DNA from 2 places in the Dongia sp. P2_B8 genome. Region 2 is predicted to be linked to the other one. Evidence: riboswitches for the same ligand, from Rfam matches in the RefSeq annotation. Region 2 holds a riboswitch; the other holds the start of a gene.
What was found. Region 2 has a riboswitch for thiamine pyrophosphate ahead of thiM (hydroxyethylthiazole kinase). Riboswitches for the same ligand answer to the same signal wherever they lie in the genome.

Region 1: linked by a shared signal. The riboswitch ahead of thiB (thiamine ABC transporter substrate binding subunit) and the one ahead of thiM (hydroxyethylthiazole kinase) in region 2 are both predicted to bind thiamine pyrophosphate.

The regions. Positions count from the first base shown of each region.
Region 1 is NZ_JBFUDM010000003.1:465,093-476,675, forward strand. Features, by position in the region: gene pip (prolyl aminopeptidase) at 1-127, opposite strand, end outside; gene AC1DWZ_RS09790 (hypothetical protein) at 226-750, opposite strand; gene AC1DWZ_RS09795 (diguanylate cyclase domain-containing protein) at 961-1,878, opposite strand; gene AC1DWZ_RS09800 (phosphotransferase) at 2,019-2,900, shown strand; TPP riboswitch at 2,929-3,042, shown strand; gene thiB (thiamine ABC transporter substrate binding subunit) at 3,107-4,132, shown strand; gene thiP (thiamine/thiamine pyrophosphate ABC transporter permease) at 4,132-5,739, shown strand; gene thiQ (thiamine ABC transporter ATP-binding protein) at 5,726-6,427, shown strand; gene AC1DWZ_RS09820 (aspartate aminotransferase family protein) at 6,577-7,884, opposite strand; gene AC1DWZ_RS09825 (peptide ABC transporter substrate-binding protein) at 8,145-9,734, shown strand; gene AC1DWZ_RS09830 (ABC transporter permease) at 9,808-10,728, shown strand; gene AC1DWZ_RS09835 (ABC transporter permease) at 10,721-11,583, shown strand, end outside.
Region 2 is NZ_JBFUDM010000001.1:812,488-824,070, reverse strand. Features, by position in the region: gene thiD (bifunctional hydroxymethylpyrimidine kinase/phosphomethylpyrimidine kinase) at 1-469, opposite strand, end outside; gene thiE (thiamine phosphate synthase) at 466-1,110, opposite strand; gene thiM (hydroxyethylthiazole kinase) at 1,107-1,916, opposite strand; TPP riboswitch at 1,993-2,093, opposite strand; gene AC1DWZ_RS03765 (PrsW family glutamic-type intramembrane protease) at 2,172-3,143, opposite strand; gene AC1DWZ_RS03760 (DUF2628 domain-containing protein) at 3,146-3,637, opposite strand; gene AC1DWZ_RS03755 (PrsW family glutamic-type intramembrane protease) at 3,743-4,717, opposite strand; gene AC1DWZ_RS03750 (PrsW family glutamic-type intramembrane protease) at 4,729-5,517, opposite strand; gene alaS (alanine--tRNA ligase) at 5,544-8,216, opposite strand; gene moaA (GTP 3',8-cyclase MoaA) at 8,441-9,466, shown strand; gene AC1DWZ_RS03735 (molybdopterin-guanine dinucleotide biosynthesis protein A) at 9,470-10,033, opposite strand; gene AC1DWZ_RS03730 (NAD kinase) at 10,147-10,926, shown strand; gene AC1DWZ_RS03725 (beta strand repeat-containing protein) at 10,997-11,583, opposite strand, start outside.

The DNA of each region.
Region 1 (11,583 bases), on a different contig from region 2:
CGCCATGCAGGAACACGGCGGGCTTGCCGTCCGGGTTGCCGGAGATTTCCCAATAGACCTGATGACCGTCGCCAGTCTCAAGATAGCCGGTGCGATAGGGTTCGATCGCCGGGTAGAGCGTGCGCATGCTGGATCCGTCCTGGAGGCTCAAAAGGAGAAAGAAACTGAGCCCTCAGGATTAGGCGATCCCGGCATGCGGGGCAAGGTGCCCCGCATGCCGTTGGATCAATCGTGTTTCACGCCGTCCAGCGACAGATCACCATTCTCGATCGCGTGTCGCAGGGCCTTGAGGCCCAGTTCCAGCTCTTCCGCCATTTCGCGCGAGCGGCGGATATCGGCGATATCCAGTTCGCCGATGGGCGCCCGCTTGTTGCTGCCAAGATCGACGATCTGGGCGAGATAGCGGCCCTTGAGCTTGGCCAGCAACCGGGCCACGCGTTGCACCTCGACCGGGGTGCAGGCATGGACGGCATGCTCGGTTTCGGACCGGGTGAAGGCGCGGATATCGTTGTTGAGGTGATAGAGATACTGCCCGACGGTGGGCACATTCTCGAACACCTTGGCGCGCTGCGGGACCGCTGGCCTGGTTTCAAGGGCGCGGGGCGGTTCCTGGCGCGCGGCAACGGATGCCGTCGGTACCTTCAAGGGCGTCACATTGCCGGCCAAAGCGGGTCTCCCCGCTTCCGGTTCTATCCTGCTGCGGTTATTGGGTTTTTCGGCTTCCGTCTTCTTCGAGAACATGGACAACATGGGCAGATTCTTCCCCTTGGTTCACCATCTGGGGGAAACGATGCAAACCCTGTGCCGTGGGTGACTCTCAGGCCCGCCGCAACTTAACGCCGTCATCCTCGGGCTTGACCCGAGGATCAGGTCCAGCTGCCGTGCTGTTGCCAGCAGATCCTCGGGTCAAGCCCGAGGATGACGAGTTGGAGTGTATCGAAGAGAACTGGCGAGTTCGGTTCAGGCGAAGACGAACATGTTGGCACCGCGCTCGCGGGCCTGCAGCATGGCGTCGGTGGCGCGAGACAGCAGCCCTTCGGCCCCGGTGGCGCTGGTGGGATAGAGCGAGATGCCGATCGCGGCATTGAGGGCCACCGGGCCGATACCGACGGAGAGCGGGCGGCCGATCTCCTCGATGATCTTTTCGGCAACGATCTGGATGTCTTCGACCCGCGGCATCGATTCGGCAAGGATCGCCAATTGCTGCTGCTCGAAACGGGCGATGGTGTCGCTGCCGCGCAAGGTGGGCGTGATGCGCTCGGCCAGCTCGCGCATGGCCAGATCCTGATAGGCACCGTCCTCACCGTGGCCATCGGGCAGGTTCTCGATATCGACCAGCAGGATGGCGAAAAAATCCTTGTTGCGCTTGGCGCGGCGGACGGCGAGGGACAGGATTTCCCAGAACAGGATCTGGCTGGGCAGGCTGGTCACCGGATCGAAGAGGCGCAGGCGCGCAAGCTTGCGTTCGGAATCGCGCCGCGCGAGGGCGTAGCGGACGGCGCGACGCAGCACGACGGCGGAAAGATCACCCGCAGCCACGATATCGATGGCGCCAGCTGCCGCTGCTGCCTGTGCGATCTGCGATCCGTCACTGTCGACGAGGGCGATGACCGGACCCGCCCGCGAAATGATCGGGATGGCTGAGAGCAGATTATGATGGGCCCGGCCGGCACCGCGCAGATCATAGAGTGCCACGCCGCGGGCGCCAGCGACCGAAAGGGCCCGCAATGTCGCTTCCGGATCGGTGGCGATCACGAGGTCCAGGGGATCGCTCGGCCGTTCCGCGATCTGGCGCTTGAGATCGGCGCCGAGGCCGGCATCGCCGGTCAGGGCGACCAGGGTCATGATGGCCTCGGTAGAATTGGTGGTGTCGCTCATGAAATCGGCGCTCGCCTGCAGCTTAAGAGAAAATCTTTGGCCACGGTGACAGAGGCGGCCAAACAAGACAACAGATAGCTTTCCGATGGCTTTCGAGAAGGCTTGCCAGATTGGCCACATCTCCGCTATGCGGCTGGACCATGACCTTGGACAGCGACATCGAGACACTCTTCCGCACCCAGCCGCTGCTGGCGGCGGTGCCGCGTGCCGACTGGCGGGTGACGCCCTTGGCCGGCATCACCAACCGCAGCTACCGGCTGCGCGCGCAAGATGAGGATCTGGTGCTGCGCTGGCCCGGCGCCAGTGCCTCGCGCTATCTCGACCGCAGCGCGGAACCGGCCAATGCGCAGGCGGTGGCGGATCTGGGCCTCAGCCCGCGCGTGCTGGCGGCGGACCCGGCGCAGGGTTGGTACATCACGGCCTATGAAACCGGTGCGCGGCCACTCACCCCGACGGACTTTGCGCTGCCCGAGATCTTTGCAGAGGTGTTGTCGCTGCTGACCAGATTGCACCGGGCACCGATCCGCTTTCCTTTCCGGCAGGGATTGTTCCAGGCGATCGATCTCTATCTCACTTTGGCGCCAGCCCCGCGCATGCTGGACCTGCGCCGCCGGCTGGCGCCGGTGCAGGCAGCGCTCACGCGCAATCCGATGCCGATGGCGCCCTGCCACATCGATCCCAATCCAGCGAATTTCCTGCGCTGCCATGATGGAAGCCTGAAACTCATCGATTGGGAATTTGCGGCGATGGAAGAACCGCTCTGGGATCTTGCCGCGGTGACGCTCGAGGCCGGATTTGACGAGACACCCACCATCATCGAATCGTTGATCGGCCCAACGCAGCTGCCGCGCTTCGAGCTCTACAAAACCAGCCTCAATCTGGTGGCTGCCAGTTGGTGCGAGGCGGAAATCGCAGCCGGCAACGATTCCAACGATTTGATCGATCTGCGTGACCGGCGCATCCAACGGCTGGAACAGCGGCTCCTTGACCCGCATCACGCCGCTTGGCTGCAGCACGCTTGACAAATTGGGCCTTCCTGACGAAAGTGGCCGCCACTCAACGGGGTGCCCCAGTTTGCAGGGGCTGAGAGAAGCGAAAGCGCGCTTCAACCCGCGGAACCTGATCCGGGTCATGCCGGCGGAGGGATATGAGTCAGCGATTGCAAGCCACACGGTCCCAATCCCGATTTCTGTCTCTCTATCCAGCGCCCAAGCGGAGGAGATAGATCATGCGGTTGCGCGCCATACTGACATCGACGGTCCTGGCATCTGTTCTTGCTGTCGTCTCGGCCCCAATCTTTTCAGCCTGGGCTGACGAGAAGCCGGTACTGACCGTCTATACCTACAATTCCTTCACCAGCGAATGGGGCCCCGGCCCGGTGCTGGAAAAGGCGTTCGAGGCGCAGTGCGCCTGCGACGTCAGCTGGGTGGCGCTGGAAGATGGTGCGGCCCTGCTTGCGCGCCTGAAGCTCGAAGGCAAGAACACCAAGGCGGATGTCGTGCTGGGCCTGGACACCAATCTCACCGCCGAGACCAAAGCCACCGGCTTGATTGCGCCGCATGGTGCCGATGTGTCGGCCTTGAAATTACCGATCGCCTGGGATGATGCCGATTTCGTGCCCTATGATTGGGGCTATTTCGCCTTCGTCTATGACAGCGAGAAGCTCAAAGATCCGCCCAAGAGCCTTGCGGAACTCGCCGACGGCAAGGATACGCCCAAGATCATCATCGAAGATCCGCGCACCAGCACGCCGGGCCTGGGATTGGTGATGTGGCTGCGCCAGGTTTATGGCGACAAGGCGCCAGAGATCTGGGCCGGCTTGAAACCGAAGATCCTCACCGTGACCAAGGGCTGGAGCGAGGCTTACGGCCTCTTCACCCAGGGCGAAGCGCCGTTGGTTCTCTCCTATACGACCTCGCCCGCTTATCACGAGATCGTCGAAAAGACCGAACGCTATCAAGCCCTGGTCTTTCCGGAAGGCAATTACATGCAGATCGAGGTGGCGGCCCGCATCGAGGGCTCGGCTCATGCTGATCTCGCGAAATCCTTCCTGCAGTTCCTGATCTCGCCGGACGCGCAGAAGGTCATTCCCACCACCAACTACATGTACCCGGTCACCGACATCGGCGCCGACCTGCCCAAGGAGTTCACGGCGCTGCCGAAGCCGGCAAAATCCCTGCTGCTGTCGGCGGGCGATGCCGCCGCTAACCGCGATGCCTGGACCAAGGAATGGATGGATATCGTCAGCCAGTGATGGCGCGATCCCCCGGAGCCGTCGGCCTTTCCGCAACCGTCCTGACCGGTTTCGGATTGGCCACGGTTCTGGGTGGCTTGGCGATCGCCGTCTTTGTGCTGCTGCTGGCAGCGGGTGGTGGCGATCACATGGCCGGGTCCTATGCCTATATCGGCCGCGTACTCGGTTTTACGCTGGGCCAGGCGCTGCTCTCGACCCTGCTGTCGCTGCTGGCTGCCGTGCCGATGACGCGGGCCTTGGCGCGCCAGGCGGCGTTTCCCGGACGCCTGCTGCTGCTGCGCCTTTGTGCCCTGCCGATGGTGATGCCGACCATCGTCGGCATCTTCGGTGTCGTTGCGGTCTATGGCGGCAGCGGCTATCTCGCCAGCACTGCAAGCTTCATGGGGCTCGATTGGCAGCCGCGGCTCTACGGCATGGGCGGTATTCTCATCGCCCATGTCTTCTTCAATCTGCCGCTCGCCATCCGCCTGCTGCTGCCGGCCTTCGCCTCGGTACCGGCGGAAACCTGGCGCCTCGCCGCACAGCTTGGCATGCGCAGCCGCGACGTGTTCCGCATCATCGAGATCCCGCTGCTGCGCCAGCAGTTGCCGGGCATCGCCGTCATCATCTTCATGCTGTGCTTCACGACCTTTGCCGTGGCGCTGACCCTGGGCGGTGGTCCCAAGGCGACGACCTTGGAGGTTGCCATCTATCAGGCCCTGCGTTTCGATTTCGATCTGCGGCTGGGTGCGTTGCTGGCGTTGCTGCAGGCCGGTTTCTGCGCCGCCGGTGCCTGGCTCGTGTGGCGCACGGGCAGGCAGATGGTGCTTGGCAATGGCACGCGCCTGGTGGCGCATCGCTATGACGGCGGCACCCGCGTGGCACGCGCGTTCGATTTCGGGACGATCATCCTCGGTGCCATTTTTATCGGTCTGCCGATCCTGGCGCTGGTGCAGCGGGGGCTTGCCGGCATGGTCGCGGCGGCCCCCATCGCCAGCCTAGTGCGGGCTGGGTCGATTAGTCTTGGCCTCGGCCTCGCCGGTGGCCTCATGGCGACGGTGATCGGCTATGTCATTGCCGAGGCACGGCAGCAGGCGCTGACGGCACATGCCAGACGCGGCGCCATGCTGCTGGGTCTTGCCGGCCGTCTCGGCCTGTTCATCTCGCCGATGGTCATCGGGACGGGCATTTTTCTGGCGGCCGCCGGTCGTGTCGATCTCTACAGCATCGCGGCACCTGGCGTCATTCTGCTCAGCGCCATCATGGCGTTGCCCTTTGTGCTGGGCGTGCTGGAACCGGCGCTGACGGTGACCGCGGAACGCCATGACCGTCTTTGTGCAGCACTGGGCATCAAGGGCTGGAACCGATTTCTCCACATCGATTGGCCGACCATGAGGAAGCCGATCGCGACCGCGCTTGCCTTGTCCAGTGTCATTGCCATGGGCGATCTCGGCGCCATCGCCCTCTTCGGCAATCAGGACATGATCAACCTCACGCTGCTGCTCTATAACCAGCTGGGGGCATATCGGCTGGATGGGGCGGCGAGCACGGCCCTCATCCTGCTGGCCCTGGCGCTGGCCTTTTACGGGACGATCGAACGGGTGGTGGGTGGTCGTGAGCTACATTGAGATTGCCGGCCTGCAATTCACCTATGAAGATCTGGTGATGCAGTTCGACCTTGCGGTCGGGCAAGGCGAGGCCATGGCCATCGTCGGCCCGAGCGGTGCCGGCAAGAGCACGCTCCTCGCCCTCATTGGTGGCTTCGAGGCCGCGCAGGCCGGCAACATCACCGTGGACGGCGTCGACATCACCGATCTCGCCCCCGATGCGCGGCCGGTGACGACGCTGTTTCAGGACCATAATCTCTTTGCCCATCTCAGCGTCGCACAGAATGTGGGCCTCGGTCTGCATCCGGGATTGCGCCTCAGCGACGAAGACCGTGTCGCGGTCGCCTGGGGCCTGGAGCAGGTCGGCCTCACCGGCTTCGAGGAAAGGTTGCCGGGCCAGCTCTCGGGCGGCGAGCGTCAGCGCGTTGCCATCGCCCGCTGCATCCTTAGGAAACGCCCGGTGCTGATGCTGGATGAGGCCTTTGCGGCACTGGGACCAGCGCTGCGGCACGAGATGCTGCAGTTGGTGCTGGATCTCAAAGACCGAAACGGCCTCACAATCCTCATGGTGACCCATGATCCGGCGGACGCTGTCTTCGCCGCCAGCCGCACCAGCTTCATCGCTGACGGCAAGGTGGTGATGAGCGGTGCAACGGCGGCCGTGCTGGCATCCCAGCACCCCGCCATCCGCAGCTATCTGGGGACTTAGAGGTATTCTTGAATCACCCCTCACCCCAACCCCTCTCCCCAGAGGGGCGAGGGGCTCAAGGCGACGCTCGGTCAATACCCCCTCGCCCCGCTTGCGGGGAGAGGGCGGGGAGAGGGCGGGGAGAGGGGTTTGGTAGGACTTGAAGTGCCCTAGCCGATAAGCGCGCGGCGCGAGAGGATGAATTCCTCGGTCTGCGCCAGGAACCGGTCGATGTCCGTGTCGGTGAGTGCCAGGCTCAGCGCCATATAACCGCGCCGCGCGAAATAGAGGCCGGCGGCGATGAAGTCGAGATGCATCAGCTTGTGGAGTTTGCTCCGCCGCGCCTCTTCCTCATCCGTGTGATGCGTGGGCCGATCGACGATCTCCTTGGTGAAATGCAGGCCGATGAAGGAGCCGCAGCCGGTGGCACCCAGGCCGGCATCATGTTTCTGTGCCAAGATGTTGAACCCGTCGCGCAACCGATCGCCCTTGGCATTGAGTTCCATGGCGGCGGCCGGTGTATAGATGTCGCGCAGACCCGTGAGCCCCGCTGCCATGCTCAGCACATTGTTGTTGAAGGTGCCGGCATGGGGCCAATAGCCGGGTTTTTCCGGATCGTAATGCGCCATGATATCGGCGCGTCCCCCGAAGGCGCCGAACGAGGCGCCGCCACCGAGATATTTGCCGAGTGTCGTCATGTCCGGTGTGACGCCCAATGCCGCCTGGAGGCCGCCGGAGGAGAGGCGCGACGTCATCACCTCGTCGAAGATCAGGATGATGTCGAGCTCGCTGGCGGCCTGGCGGAGCGCACCCAGGAAATCGCGCCGCGCCGGCAGGCAGCCACCGCTGCCCATCATCGGTTCGACCAGGATGGCGGCAAGGTCTGACCCATGCTGGCGGATGAGAGCCAGCGTTCCCTCGACATCGTTATAGGGGGCAAGAACCCAGTCCAGCGGCAGGTTGATGGGAATGCCGCCATGGCCGAAATAGAGGACGCCACCATGATAACCGCCGTCGAACACCATGATCTTCTTGCGGCCGGTCACCGCCTGCGCGGTCATCAGGGCAAAGACATTGGCTTCGGTGCCGGAATTGCAGAAGCGCAATTGCTGCAGCGACGGGAAGCGGCTCTTCAACAGGGCGGCCAGTTCCCCTTCATAGACATTGGGACCGCCCAGCACGGTGCCGTCTTCGATCGCCTTGTGCATGGCGGCCTGAATGAGCGGGTTGGAATGGCCATAGAGGCCGGCCGAATATTCACCGAGGAAGTCAGTATAGGTGTGGCCGTCGAGGTCGGTGAGGGTGGCGCCTTCCCCCCGGCTCCAGGAGAGCGGGAAGGGGGAGTAATGGAGGACGGTCCGTGTATTGCCGCCCGGCATCGCGCTGCGCGCTGCATCGTGGCGGGCAAGACTCGTTGGGTTGGCTACGACAAAGCGACTTTCGGCTTCGGCAAGGGCAGCATCCAGGGAAACGTTCATCGGGACCTCAAATTGGGGGCGGCTCCGCTTGACAGAGCCCCCGGCTCGTCTATTAGAGTGGCTGGCCAGCTGTATACAGCTGGCGATAATTCTCTATTGCGTCGCAACAGGCGCGCCGCGGGATTCGTTTTAGCGCATTTGTGTGCAACGGGCGAGCGGGGCTAGGCTGGCGCTCGACAACGCTGGCGACCAGGCTGGATCAACCGGCCGGCGCTTTGGGCTACAGGGACTTGAAACAAACGGATTGGGAGATCTGGGTCATGTTGTTCAGGAAGTTCGCGCTGGCGACCAGTGTCGCTGCGCTGCTGGCCTTTTCGGCCGCTACCGCATCGGCTGAAACGGTGCTCAACCGTGGCATAGGTGCCACCATCGGCACGCTCGACCCGCATATCAACTTTCTCGCCTGGGAAGGCTGGGTACTCGACGATCTCTATGAAGGGTTGGTCGGCAGCGATGCGGCCGGCGCTGTCATTCCGGGTGCTGCCGAAAAGTGGGACATCAGCGACGATGGCCTGACCTATACCTTTCATCTGCGCGACGGATTGAAATGGTCGAACGGCGATGCGCTGAAAGCGCAGGATTTCGTCGACGGCATCATCCGCACCATCTCGCCGGAAACGGCCTCCGACAAGGCCTATATCTTCACCTCGACCATCCGGGTCGCAGGCGCGCAGGATCTGGTCGATGGCAAGAGCAAGGATCCAAAGAGCGTCGGCATTTCCGCGCCAGACGACAGAACGGTTGTGCTGAAGCTGGATGCGCCGGCGCCGCATACATTGTTCGTGCTGGGTTCCTTCTATGCGCCGCCCTTGCACAAAGCGAGCCTGGAGAAGTTCGGCAAGGATTTCATCAAGCCGGGCAATATCGTCACCAACGGTGCCTATGTCCTCACCGAAAACGTGCCGCAGAGCCAGGTGACCCTAGTCAAGAATCCGAATTATTGGGATGCAGCCAACGTCAAGATCGACAAAGTGGTTTACCGGGTGACCGAGGATGACAGCACCGCCGTCAAATTGTGGCGGGCGGGTGAACTCGATACCACGGCCGACATCCCGACCGCGCAGATCGACGCGCTCAAAGGCGAGTTCGCCGATCTGGTGCATATCTCGCCCTCGACCGAAACCAATTACATGAGCTTCAACATCACGAAGCCGCCGTTCGATAACATTAAACTGCGCCAAGCCTTGAGTATGGCGATCGACCGCGAAACATTGGTCAACAAGGTGGTGAAGGGTGGCTATGTCGTTTCCTACGGCTATGTCGTGCCGATCCCCAGCTACGATGCACCCAAGGTTGCTGAAGCCGGCATGAGCAAGGAAGACCGGATCGCACAGGCGAAGGCGCTTTATGCCGAAGCTGGCTTCGGTCCCGACAAGCCGCTGTCGCTCACCATCGAATCCAGCACCAACGATGCCTACAAGAAGCAGGCGGAGACGGTCGCGGTGATGTGGAAGCAGGTGCTGGGTGTCGATGCCAAGGTCAATGCCCAGGATCGCGATGGCTGGCTGGCGGCGTTCAATGCGGGCGGCTGGGATGTCTTCAACGACAATCTCATCGGCGATTTCCCGGGGCCGGAAACCTATCTCGCCTACATGGATCCGCGCGCCGAGGTGGGCTACCACTGGAAGAGCCCGGCCTTCGAGGCGGCGTTCGACAAGGCGATGCCGCTCACCGACCAGGCGGAACGCTGGAAGGTCCTGGCCGGGGCCGAGAAGGCGCTGCTTGATGATTATCTGGTGGCACCCCTTGCCTCCAGCCCCAACCGGCATCTCATCGCCAAGAAGCTGCAAGGCTGGGCCGACAATCCGGCCGACGCGCACCCGACGCGCTTCATGTCGATCGCCGAGTAATGAAAGCGGGGGCGGGATCTTTGGATTTCGCCCCCTTTTCATCACCACACACAGTCAGCCAAAAGCCACACTGATGTTCGCCTATGCCATCCGCCGCATCCTCGGTGCCGTGCCGACCCTGATCGCCCTCGCGGTGATCAGCTTCTTCATGATGCGCATCGCGCCCGGGGGGCCTTTCTCCGGCAACCGCCGGGTGCCAGATGAAATCCGCGCCAATGTCGAGAAGGCGTTCCATCTTGATGAGCCGCTGTGGATGCAGTTCGGCCGCTGGATATGGGGCGTGCTGCATTTCGATTTCGGCCCGTCGATGAAATATCGCGACTACAATGTCTCGGAACTGATCGCGATCGGCCTGCCGACATCGCTGGAAGTCGGCATCTGGGCGATGATCATCTCAACGCTCATTGGCCTGGGGCTCGGCATCGCCGGTGCCTTACGCCGCAACACATCCATTGATTACGGTGCCGGCGCCATCGCCATGGTGGGCCTAGCCATTCCGATCTTCGTCATCGGCCCGGTACTGCAGCTGGTCTTCGGTCTCGATCTCCGCTGGTTGCCCATTGCCGGCTGGGACGGCAGCTGGACCTTCAAGATCCTCCCCATCATCACCTTGTCGTTGCCCGGTATCGCCTATGTCTCGCGGCTGATGCGGGCCAGCATGATCGAGACGCTCCGCAGCAATTATGTGCGCACTGCCCGCGCCAAGGGCATCGGCGCCCGGCGCACGATCATCCGCCATGCATTGAGGGGCGCCATCCTGCCGGTGGTGGCCTATCTTGGGCCGGCGACCGCCGTCACCATAACGGGCTCGATCGTGATCGAGCAGATCTTCCAGATTCCCGGCATTGGCCGCTATTTCGTCGAAGGTGCCACGGGGCGCGATTATCCGCTGGTCATGGGGGTTACCATGTTTTACGGCGCCATCGTCATCGGCGCCAATCTGCTGACGGATCTCGTACGCAGCTGGCTCGATCCCAAGGTGAGCTATGAGTGACATCACTGCCGCAGTTCCCGTCCCGGCTGTAGCGCAGGGCCTCTCGCCCTTCCGCGCGTCACTCTACCGTTTCACACGCAATCGCCTGGCCGTGGTCAGCCTGTTTATCCTGGCGCTGATCATCCTCGGCTGTTTCGTGGTCCCGTTCTTTATGCCGTTCACGGCTGAGGATGCGGATTTCGAGAACCTGTCGGCGCCGGTCAATCTCTTCACCATCCACCCGTTCGGTACCGATGATCTCGGCCGCGATTTGCTGCTCCGCGTGCTGAGCGGTGGCCAGGTATCGTTGGCGCTTGGCTTCTTTGGCGCCATCGCCTCGGTCCTCATCAGCGTCGTCTATGGTGCGACGGCCGGCTATCTGGGCGGCAAAGTCGACGATCTGATGATGCGCTTTGTCGATATCCTGCTCTCCGTCCCGTTCATGTTCCTGGTGATCATGATCAATGTCAGCCTTGGTGATCTTTTGGGCATGAAGAATGTCTCGCTGTTCATCGCCGTCGTGGTGACATTGTGGCTGACACCCGCCGTCATCGCCCGTGGCCAGGCCGTCAGCTTGCGCAAGCGCGAATTTGTCGAGGCGGCGCGGGCAGGCGGCATGAGCAGCTGGCAGATCATCTGGCAGCATGTGGCGCCCAATTCCGTCAACGTGGTGATCGTCTATTCCAGCCTTCTGGTGCTGGAGGCGATCCTCACCGAAAGCTTCCTCTCCTTCCTCGGCATCGGCGTCCAGGCACCGGCCGCCAGCTGGGGCACCCTCATTTCCGATGGCGCGAAACAGCTGGAAACCGATGCGCGGCTGTTGCTGCTGCCGGGTGGTTTTCTGGCATTAACCCTGTTCTGCCTCAACTACATCAC
Region 2 (11,583 bases):
TCTCGGCCCAGTTCGTCGCAACGGGCCGACCCAGCAAGGCAGCAGCCTCCGGCAAATTTGGTGTGACGATGCTGGCGAGCGGCATCAAATCATCGCGCAAGGCCGTGACGGCGGCTTCGTCCAGCAGGCGATGGCCACCCTTGGCAACCATGACCGGATCGAGCACGATCCAGCGCGGCTGCCAGAATGCCAATCGCGCGGCGACGACTTCAATGATCTCGGCATTGGCCAACATGCCGATCTTGACGGCATCGATCCGGATATCCTCGAACACCGCGTCGATCTGTTGCGCCACAAAACTGGGCGCCACCCATTCGACGGCCCGGACGCCGCGCGTATTCTGTGCCGTCAAAGCTGTTATCACGGATGCACCATAGGCTCCCAAGGCCGAGAAGGTCTTGAGATCCGCCTGGATTCCGGCGCCGCCGCCGGAATCGCTGCCGGCAATGGTCAGGACGTTGTGAATCATTTTTGCGCCTCCGTCACCAGGTGCCGAAGGTGGCGGGCCGCTTGTTCCGGATCGAGTGCAGTACAAATCGCCGAGACGACCGCCACCCCGTCCGCACCCGCCCGTACAACAGCGTCGGCATTTGTTTGGTTGAGACCGCCGATGGCAACGACCGGCTGATCGATCTGCTGACGCAGATCGCGAAACCCTTCAATGCCAAGAGCTGGTGCCGCATCAACCTTGGTGCTGGTTGGAAAGACCGGTCCCAGGCCGACATAGTCGACGGTGGCTGGATCGATGCTGGCCAGTTCGGTTGCGCAGGTCACGGAGAGACCGATGATCTTGTCATTGCCCAGCAGGCGCCGCGCAACAGGCACCGGCATATCAGCTTGACCGACATGGACACCATCAGCCTTGGCAGCCAACGCAATGTCGACATGATCGTTGATGACAAAGGGAATACGGTGATGCCGCGCCATCTCGCACAGGGCGAGCGCATCTTCCAGAAGCTGTCGCAGATGCGTCCGCTGGCCGCGCAATTGCAGCATCGAGACAGGCCCCTTGAGCGCTGTCTTTACCGTCGCCACAAGGCCTCTGGCCCCACATTGCGTGGCGTCCGCCACCAGATAAAGCGACAGATCGAACTTCCTCTGCGCGCTCATGTCAGTTTCACCAGGGCAGCGATCATCGCGCCGTCCAGATGGTAGAGCGCGTCCAGAAAGGCCGTTTGAAAGGAGCCCGGACCAATTTTCGCACCACCATTCGCCATAACAATATCGCCAGCAACACCCATGGCCGCCATCGCTTGGACCGCCGCATCAAACGGGTCCTCAAGGACCGCGAGATAGGCACCGGTGAGTGCACTGGCGGTGCAGCCCATGCCGGTCACTCGGCTCATGATCGGGTGGCCGTTGCCGATCCCGGTCAGGCGCGTGCCATCGGTGACATAGTCGACAGCGCCACTCACCGTCACGACGGTAGCGTAGCGATGGGCCAACTCCTTGGCCGCATCGATCGCGGCGTCCGATGCGGCCAAACTGTCGACACCTTTGCCGCCTGCGGATTGGCCCGCCAGGGCCATGATTTCGGAGGCATTGCCCCGAATGACGGCGGGATGGGCCTCCAGCAATTCCACCGCGAGCCTGGTGCGGTAGCCAAGCGCGCCTACTGCAACGGGATCCAGTGCCCAGGGCGTCCCCGCCTGCTGCGCACTGAGGGCCGCAAGGCGCATGGCCGCCGCCCAGCTCGATGACATGGTGCCCAGATTGATGACGACCGCACCGGCGACGGCGGCAATTTCGGCCACTTCCTCGGCGTTTTCGACCATCGCCGGCGACGCACCCAGGGCCAGCAGAGCGTTGGCGGTCACGTTGGTCACGACCAGATTGGCGATATTGTGGATAAGCGGCGCCGTGGCACGGATATCGTGCAATGCCGTACTGAATTGATGGGATGATTTGCTTGCCATTGATGTCTTAGCTCCCTTGTTCAGCAAAGGGGGAAAGACACCAACTGACAAATAACCGCTTCACGGAGAGGTCGCTTGCCGGGCGGTGCAACGATCCCTTCGCTGGCATGATCCAGATCAGGTTCTTCGGGTATGATCTCAGCCCGTCACATTTGACGGACACCCCGCGTTACAACGTCGGCCAGTCTATGGAAAAGTGGCGCCCTGTCAAATCGGCAGTCGACGGGCCTTACCAGCCCTAGAGCAAGTACGAGATCAAATGCCGGCCCGCGCTCTCTGTATGTCGCGCAGCACAATGATACCAAAGGCCAAGGGCAGTAGACCGAAGGTGGTCAGGGCGAGCGGCGCATCGAATCCGATGACGTCGCCAAGGGGCGCCATCAGAGCAACCAACCCGCCAACGATGACCAGCAAGCCCCCCACCAGCCCGAAGAGCATGCTGGTGCCCTGCGCGACAAAACGAATCCGCCGGGAGACAGTGACGCCTGACTGCCAAAGGTCGGGAACGGTCGCGCCACCATGCCTCGCTGCCAGTATCGCCGATATAGAGACGATGGTAACTGCCGCCAGCAGGGCAAGATTGGCCAACAGCACCGTGGGATCATCTGCCGGCAGCCCCTCCTCCAACCAATCAATGTAGAACAGCGGCCAATCGTAGATACCATGAAGAAAGATCGACGCGACGACACCGCAGGTGAGCAGCCATCTCTTCCTCGCTGCATAAGCTTCAGCCTGAGCCAGAAAGCGGCCCATCACGATGCCGCAGGTGGTGTGCATCGGCACAGCCATCATTGCCCGCGTAATGCCAACCGAGAGCCAATCGTCGCTGCCGTCGAAGACATAGGCGATGTTCTCGATGGCGGCGAAGCCGAGCCCGACGATGATGGAAGTCGCGAAGATGCTCTGTGGTTGCTCACAGTCTTCATGCCGGCGAATGATCATCCAGACCAGGATGAATTTCGCGACTTCCTCCGGAATGGCGGCACCGAGAAAAGCCTCGCCAAAGGAAATGAGGACACTGCTGCCGAAATGACCGGCAATAGCCATGCCGATCAGACCAAATCCGGAGGCGAGCAATGTTGCGATGACGCCGAGCCCAAGCGCTTCTGCGAGGAGTTCGACACTCAGATAATGCCGAAACCGCCAGAAGAAATAGGCACTCAGAACGATCGCAGGCGACAACGCGACGGCCAGGAGAATGAGACTGCCGACCGCGCTGTCCGCCATTGTCAGCCGTTCGGCAGGAACAGAGCAACCAATGGAAGGGCCGTGATAAGACTGCCAATGACCGCGCCGGTAACACTGGTGCCACCAGCCTTTTCAATCAGTCTTAAACGCTGCGCTTCGTCGGTCGCTCGCTTGTTGATCTTGTTGATCTTGCGCTGGGCGAATGCCAGATAGAGCGGCTTCCCGCTCATGGCGAAGGCTACTGCAAATGCCCCCGCACCGCCGGAACCCTTAAATGGAACCATGGTGACGATCACCGTCACAATCGCCAGAACAACGGCGATGTAAAGATGCATGCGCCTGTACATGAACCAGGCAACGGGAACGAAGAAAGCTGGCCAGCAAAAAGCTATGCCGCGTCGCTTCTCCTGTTGTCGATCGAACAGTGCGAGATAGGGTCCCGCATTCTTGCCGATGAAGAGTTCCAAATCGTCGCGATATGTGCGCTCGACGATCGCCTCGACCGCCACCGGTTCGCCACCAACGTCCGTCATTCCCCCAGTTCCACTATCTGTGCATTGCAATCCCAGACAAACTACCTAGACGAGTGACGAGCGCCAGGCAACCTGTGTCCTGCCGGCATCCCCCACTATTATGTGCTACCGCCGTGGCGCGCGCGGCCAGCGGGTCGCACGTTCATAGGCTTGGTCTGGCACTTTCCGAGCCATCACGATGCCAAAGGCCGCGGGAAATGTCGCGATGACCACGAGCCAGGCGCCATCCATCAGATCGACGGACAATCCCTTGGCAACGCCGAGGGCAGCAAGTGCTGCGGCACAGAAGATCAACGTTCGGCCGATCCAGCGCCACGGCCGCAGGCTGGCGACATCAGGTGGATAAAGATCGATGTCGGGCTGCGAGCGAAGAAACACTTCGATCATCTCCATGCGGCCAGCCCAGATTGCCGCAGCAGCGGAAATCAGCATGGTGGCGACATAGAGACCGACCAGGATGTGGCGCACGGCAAGCGGGTTGGCGAAATTCAGTTCCCAAACCGCGTCCAACGCCATGAGCGGGAAATCATAGAAGCCATGCGCCAGGATCGGCAGGCCGAGTGCCAGGACCAAGGCAGCCGGCGCCAGAATATCCTTGCGCCACCACCAAGCCAGGAACACACCCATCATCATGCCGTCGATCGTATGGCCGGGAACCGCGAGCGCTGCCCGCAGCAAACCGGTCGTCATCCAATCGGTCGCATTGGCCAGGTAGAGAAGATTCTCGAGCATGGCAAAGCCGAGGCCCACAAGCGCCGCACCGCAGAAAAGGTCGCCACCGGAATCGCAGTCCGGATGCCGGCGGATGTAGAACCAGACGATCAGGAACTTCGCCACCTCTTCCGGGATGGCGGCACCGATCCAGGCCTTGGTCACAACTGCCCAGACTCCTTCGGTGGGGAAGCCCAGACGCTGCAGCAGGATCGAGAAACCGAGCGCCAGCGGAGCCGAGATCATGCCACCGATCACGGCTTTGACACCCAGTCCGAGCCCAAAGCGATGACGGAAATGCGTGAGGAAGAAAGCGATCAGGAACAATGGCGGCACGACAGCCGCTGCGATCGTCAGAAAGAAATCCATGCTGCCCCTCGCTAGTGTCGCAGCCGGCGGCGCATGACGAAGATGCTGACGACGGCCACACCGATGACGGTCGGGATCAGCAGCAGCGCCAGGATGAAATGTGGCAACAGGTTTTCGATTTCGGCCGGCCCCAAATCCTTGCCCCGATCGAGCATCGTCAGGACCGGCACGATCAATCCCCAATCGACGGCAGTATGCCCCAGAACAGCTGCAGCGAAGCCGGCCAGGGCAGCAGCCCAGTTCAGCCGCGGGGTGTCAGCCATCCTTGCAAAGAAGAACCCCATCAGGCAGCCGAGCGAGGCATGCAGCAGGCTGGCAGCGATGGACCGTACCAGCGGCACAATGAGAGGATGGCCGATCTCGTTGACAACCATTGTCGTCACGGCGGTATTGAGACTATAGCCGATATTCTCGACCGCGGCGAAGGCAAGCCCGCACAGGATGGGCAGCCGGAACATGGTCGCCCGGTCGACCTGCTGGTGAAAAACCGAGAAGTGACGCAGGAGGAAGAAAGCGCCTAGGACGGCGAGCGACTTCACGAATTCCTCCGGCAGACCTGCCATCGTCAAGCTGATGACGAACGCATCCCCCAGCCCGGCATTTTCCGGCAGCTGGAGCTGATCCTTGATGCCATTGATGCGATAGAGCAGAAACAAGGGCACCGGCGACAAGGCACCAAGACCCAGCGCAAGGACCACGACGCGCCACGTCATCCTGAACGGCAACAAACGCTGCGCGATCCAGACCCAAAGCGCCGTGATCAGCAGGATGATGACAATGGCGGCGATGTTCAGGCCCATGATGACATCGCCGCCTTTGATTTTGCTTAAGCTGCTTTGACGCGGTCGCGCAGCAGGTTTTCAATAGCGCTCAAAGCTTCCTTGGCGCGCGCGCCATCGGGACCGCCGGCCTGGGCCATGTCTGGGCGGCCACCGCCACCCTGCCCGCCAATCGCCGCTGCGGCGGCCTTTACCAGATCGACTGCGCTGAAGCGGCTGGTGAGGTCGTCGGTGACGGCCACGACGATCGACGCCTTGCCTTCAGCCGTCGCCACCAACGCAACCACGCCGGAGCCCAACTGTTTTTTGAACGCGTCCGCCATGCTTTTGAGTTCCTTGGCCGGGACACCGTCGAGAACACGCGCCGACAGTTTCACGCCTCCGACATCCAGGACCTCGGAGGCACCACCGCTGCCACCGGTCGCAATCTGCTTGCGTGCTTCGGCCAGGTCCCGCTCCAGCTTCTTGCGTTCCTCAATGAGGCTCACGATGCGGGCCGGCAGCTCCTGCGGCATGGCCTTGATCGCCGCCGCCGCTTCCAGCAACTGCTTCTGCTGCTCTGCCACAAAATTTTCCGCCGCCGCACCAGTCACGGCCTCGATCCGGCGCAGGCCGGCGCCGACGGCACCTTCCGACACGATCTTGATGAAGCCGATATCGCCCGTGCGATGCACATGCGTGCCACCGCACAGTTCGGTCGAAAATTCCTTCGCTTCTTCCTCAGCGCGGCCACCCATCGAAACGACGCGCACTTCTTCGCCGTACTTTTCACCGAACAGCGCCATGGCGCCTGCTTTGATCGCGTCGTCGGGGGTCATCAGATGCGTCGCCACGTCGGCATTGGCGCGGATGCGACGGTTCACTTCATGCTCGACCCAGGCGACATCCTCAGACGTCATGCCCTTGGTATGGGAGAAGTCGAACCGCAAGCGGTCCGGCGCCACCAGCGAACCTTTCTGGGTCACGTGTGTGCCGAGGCGGCGGCGCAGCGCCTCATGCAGCAGATGCGTCGCGGAATGATGCGCGCGCAGGCCAGACCGGCGCGCATGGTCGACTTTCATCTCAACCGCATCGCCGTTCTTCAGAGCACCCTTGGTGACCTTGCCCAGATGGACATGGAGGTCGCCGAGCTTCTTCTGCGTATCGGCAATCTCGATTTCGGCACCACCCGCTGAAATCAGCTTGCCGCCATCGCCCATCTGGCCACCCGATTCGCCATAGAATGGCGTCTGGTTGGTAATGATCGCGACCTCGTCACCAGCTTTCGCCTCAACGACTTCGGCACCGTTCTTCACGATGGTCAGGACCTGGCCTTCGGCTTTCTCGGTCGAATAGCCGAGGAAATCCGTGGCACCCAGGCGCTGCCGGATCTCGAACCAGATCTTCTCCGTCGCCGCTTCGCCGGAACCGCCCCAGGCAGCACGGCTACGCTCGCGCTGCTTTTCAAGTTCGACATTGAAACCATCGATATCGACCTCGATCCCACGATCACGCAGGATCGACTGCGTAAGATCGAGCGGGAAACCGCGGCTGTCAGAGAGCGCGAAGGCCACACTGCCGGACAGCTTGCCGTCCTGGGTGAGGCCGGCTTTGGAGCCGATAGCGTTTTCCAGTTCTTTAAGACCAGTATCGAGCGTCTGCTTGAAACGCGATTCTTCCAGTTTCAGGGTTTCGGTGATGGCGCTCTCGGCACGACCCAGCTCTGGATAGGCAAGGCCCATCTCGGTCACAAGGGCCGGCACCAGCTTCCACATCAGCGGATCCTTGCAGCCCAGGATATGCGCATGACGCATCGCCCGGCGCATGATCCTTCGCAGCACATAGCCACGGCCCTCGTTCGAGGGCATGACACCGTCGGCAATCAGGAACGCGCTGGAGCGCAGATGATCAGCAATGACCCGGTGGCTGACATTCATCGGGCCATCAGGTTCGGTATTCGAGGCATGGGCCGACGCCTCGATGAGCGTCCGCATAAGGTCGATGTCGTAATTGTCGTGCTTGCCTTGGAGCACCGCCGCTAGGCGCTCCAGCCCCATGCCGGTATCGATCGAGGGGCGCGGCAGACCGACACGCTCGGTCTTCGTCACCTGCTCGAACTGCATGAACACCAGGTTCCAGATCTCGATGAACCGGTCGCCATCGGCATCCGGCGAGCCCGGAGGGCCACCAGCGACCTTGTCGCCATGGTCATAGAAGATCTCCGAGCACGGACCGCAGGGGCCGGTATCGCCCATCGCCCAGAAATTGTCCGAGGTTGGGATGCGGATGATCTTCGAATCCGACAGGCCCGCAATGCGCTTCCACAGACCATGGGCCTCATCATCATCGACATAGACGGTGACGGTCAGCTTGTCCTTGGACAGACCGTATTCCTTGGTAATCAGGTTCCAGGCGAGCTCGATCGCGCGTTCCTTGAAATAGTCGCCGAAGCTGAAATTCCCCAGCATTTCAAAGAAGGTATGATGCCGGGCGGTATAACCGACATTCTCCAGATCATTATGCTTGCCACCTGCCCGGACACATTTCTGAGCGGTCGAGGCGCGGACATAGTCCCGCTTTTCCTGGCCGGTGAACACGTTCTTGAACTGGACCATGCCCGAGTTCACAAACATCAAGGTTGGGTCGTTCCGCGGCACCAGGGGTGACGAGGGCACGATTTCATGTCCTTCCCGGCGGAAGTAATCGAGGAAAACGCGGCGAATATCGTTGGCGGTCTGCATCGTCTGGGTCCGGAACTCTTACCTGGGCGCAAAAGGGGCCGCTTTTGCTGCGGCGCGAGGGGCGATTATTTAGAGTTTTTCCAGTCTAAACAAGGCATTTGAGGTCGCCAGACCCCGGTTTCCCGCGGTTTCGACGGGCGCCCGGCGCATGGCTGGACCAGCATGGTTAAATCCCTGTCGGTTTTGAGGAGGAAATATCCCGAGGAGCACCCTATATTCGATGCATGAACAGCCCGCTCGCCAGTTCCAGTGCCCCGATGATCGACCCCTTCGGTCGCAAGATCAGCTATCTGCGCGTCTCAGTGACGGATCGCTGCGACTTCCGCTGCGTCTATTGCATGGCCGAGGACATGACCTTCCTGCCCAAGGCAGAAGTCTTGAGCCTTGAGGAACTAGACCGGCTGTGCAGCGCCTTTGTCGGCCTGGGGGTCAAAAAGCTCCGCCTGACAGGTGGCGAGCCGCTGGTCCGCAAGGGGATTATGCAACTCATTCGCAACCTTTCGCGGCACCTGGAAACAGGTGTTTTGGAGGAGCTGACCCTTACCACCAACGGCAGCCAGCTCGGGAAATACGCCCAGGAACTGGCCGACTGTGGCGTCCGCCGGGTCAATGTCTCGGTGGATTCCCTCGATGCCGACAAGTTCACCCGCATCACCCGCTGGGGCAAGCTGGAGCCGGTGCTGGACGGCATCGCCGCTGCCAAAGCGGCCGGCATCAAGGTCAAGCTCAACACGGTCGCCCTCAAAGGCGTCAACGACGATGAGTTCTATCGCCTGGTCGAATGGTGCGGCGAGAACGGCCACGAGATCACCTTCATCGAAGTGATGCCCATGGGCGATATCGGTGGCGAGAACCGGGTCGACCAGTTCTATCCGATCTCGCTCCTGCGCAGCCATCTGGCCAAACGCTGGACCCTGCAGGAGAGCGGCCATAACAGCGGCGGCCCAGCGCGGTATGTGACGCTGGGCGAGACCGGCCAGCGGGTCGGTTTCATCACCCCGCTCACCCACAATTTCTGCGAATCATGCAACCGCGTGCGGCTCACTTGCACAGGTACGCTCTATATGTGCCTGGGCCAGGACGATGCCGCCGATCTGCGGGCACCGTTGCGCCAGAGCGAATCAGACGAGCTGTTGCTGGCCTCGATCCGCGAGGCGATCAATCGCAAGCCGAAAGGCCATGATTTTATCATCGACCGGCGGCATAACGGCCCGGCGGTTGAACGCCATATGAGCGTTACGGGCGGTTGATCTTCAGTCGATGATGACCTGATGGCAGAATTTCTTGCCGTCGGAAATGGTCACCTGGTTGAACCCCAGCAATTTCAGCAGATCGAAGAACGTCGCCTCTTCCGGCTGGGTATTCTGCTGGAAGAAGGGGGTCGACCGGGCGATCAAGGTCATGCTCGCGAACAAGGCGCGGGCGCGGTAGATGGTGTCGAGCGAGCCATCATGGAGACCGGTGATGATCAGCTTCTGCGCATCGTCGCCCTTGGCAAAAATCGCATAGTCCGGGGCATATTGGCCGGAGACCAGTTGCCGTGCCATGCCGATGACGAAGCCTTGCCGCCGGATCTTGTCGCTATCGGGCAGCGTCACAACCCGGCTGGTGTAATGCTCCACTGTCTCCGGCGTCGGGTAATAATAGCCTTCATGATGATCGCCGACCTCATCCTCGCCGGTGATCTCAAGGGCGATGGGCTGCTGTCCGGGATCTTCCTGCACGACCTGCGCATGGGCCGGCAGCGCCACCAGGGCCGAACCCGTCTGGACCGCAGCAACGATCCCACAAAACAATGCCAAGTCGACCCAACGCATCGCAGCCCCCAATCGCCCCAATTTGTGGCCTAGACTGCAATTTGCGAGCGGCTTTGGCAAGCGCCGCCACCCTCGCTATACTGCCGCCGCCCGCAGACCGGAGCCAGAATACCTTGAACAAGATCAATACCGTCCCGAGCATCGCCTTCGTCGCCGCCGAATCGCCCGATGCCAGGGCCGCTTTCGCCGACCTTTCGTCCCGATACGGTGCCGGCGACCCGACCCAGGCGGATGTTGTCGTGGTTCTAGGTGGCGATGGCACCATGCTACGCGCACTCCACGACACCATGAACCGCCGTGTGCGCATCTTCGGCATGAATTGCGGCACGGTCGGGTTCCTGATGAACCGCTACGACACCAACGGCCTGGTCGAGCGCATCCAGCGAGCGGAACAAGTCATTCTCCATCCATTGCAATTGACCGCGAAGACCAGCGACGGCCGCGAACAGCGCCTGGTGGCGATCAACGAAATTTCGCTGCTGCGCGAAACGGCACAAGCCGCCAAGATCAGCATTGAGATCGATGGCCGCGAGCGGATGAACGAGCTGGTGTGCGATGGTGTGCTGGTGGCAACGCCTGCTGGCAGCACGGCTTATAATCTGTCGGCCCACGGTCCTATCCTGCCGTTGGCGTCCGGCGTCCTCGCCTTGACACCGATCAGCGCATTCCGGCCGCGCCGTTGGCGCGGCGCCATCCTGCCACAGCGCGCGAAACTCCGCTTCATCATCCGCGAACCGGATCGCCGCCCCGTGAGTGCCACCGCCGACTTCAACGAGATCCGCGAAGTGACCGAGGTGACGGTCTGCCAGGACCAGAACACTGCGCTCTCATTGCTGTTCGACCCAGAACATCATTTGGAAGAGCGCATCCTGCAGGAGCAGTTCCAGGCGTAACGCGGAAACAGCCCTGCCGGTTGGCAGATTGACGCCAACCGGCAGGGCTGCGTTCCATCCGTTTAGATCCTTAGGTATGCGTGATTTGGGTCATGGGATCGGAAACCAGATCCGAGAGGCTGTCGATGGCCCCGGTCCCGATGCCCGTAAAGGTGACCGTGCCACCATTCATCAGATATAGCACAATATCCTTTCCTGCGCCGTAATCGACGACGCCGGCAGCGATGTCCTCAAACTCGCCCCAATTACCATCGCCATCACCATCCCCAGACATGCTGAAATCAAGCTTGTCCATGGTCCCGTCAAAGTCGGTGATGATATCGTTGGCCAAAAGAGCGCTGCCACTCGTGCCTCCAACAAAGCCGAACGTGTCAGCACCGGCGCCACCCGTCAGTATGTCATTTCCGTCTCCACCCGCCAGATAATCGTCTCCCCCGTTTCCAACAAGAATGTCGTTACCACCGTTACCGGAAAGAATGTCCTTACCTGAATTGCCTGTAAGGGCGTTGATCCCTTCGTTGCCGTGTATGAAGTTCCCGGACGCATCAGCTGTAGCATTCAAATTTGCTGTCCCAAGGAGATAGAGTCCTTCAACATTGTCCCATATATTCGCGACGGAGAAATTTACATAAGCAACGTCATTACCTTCGCCGGACG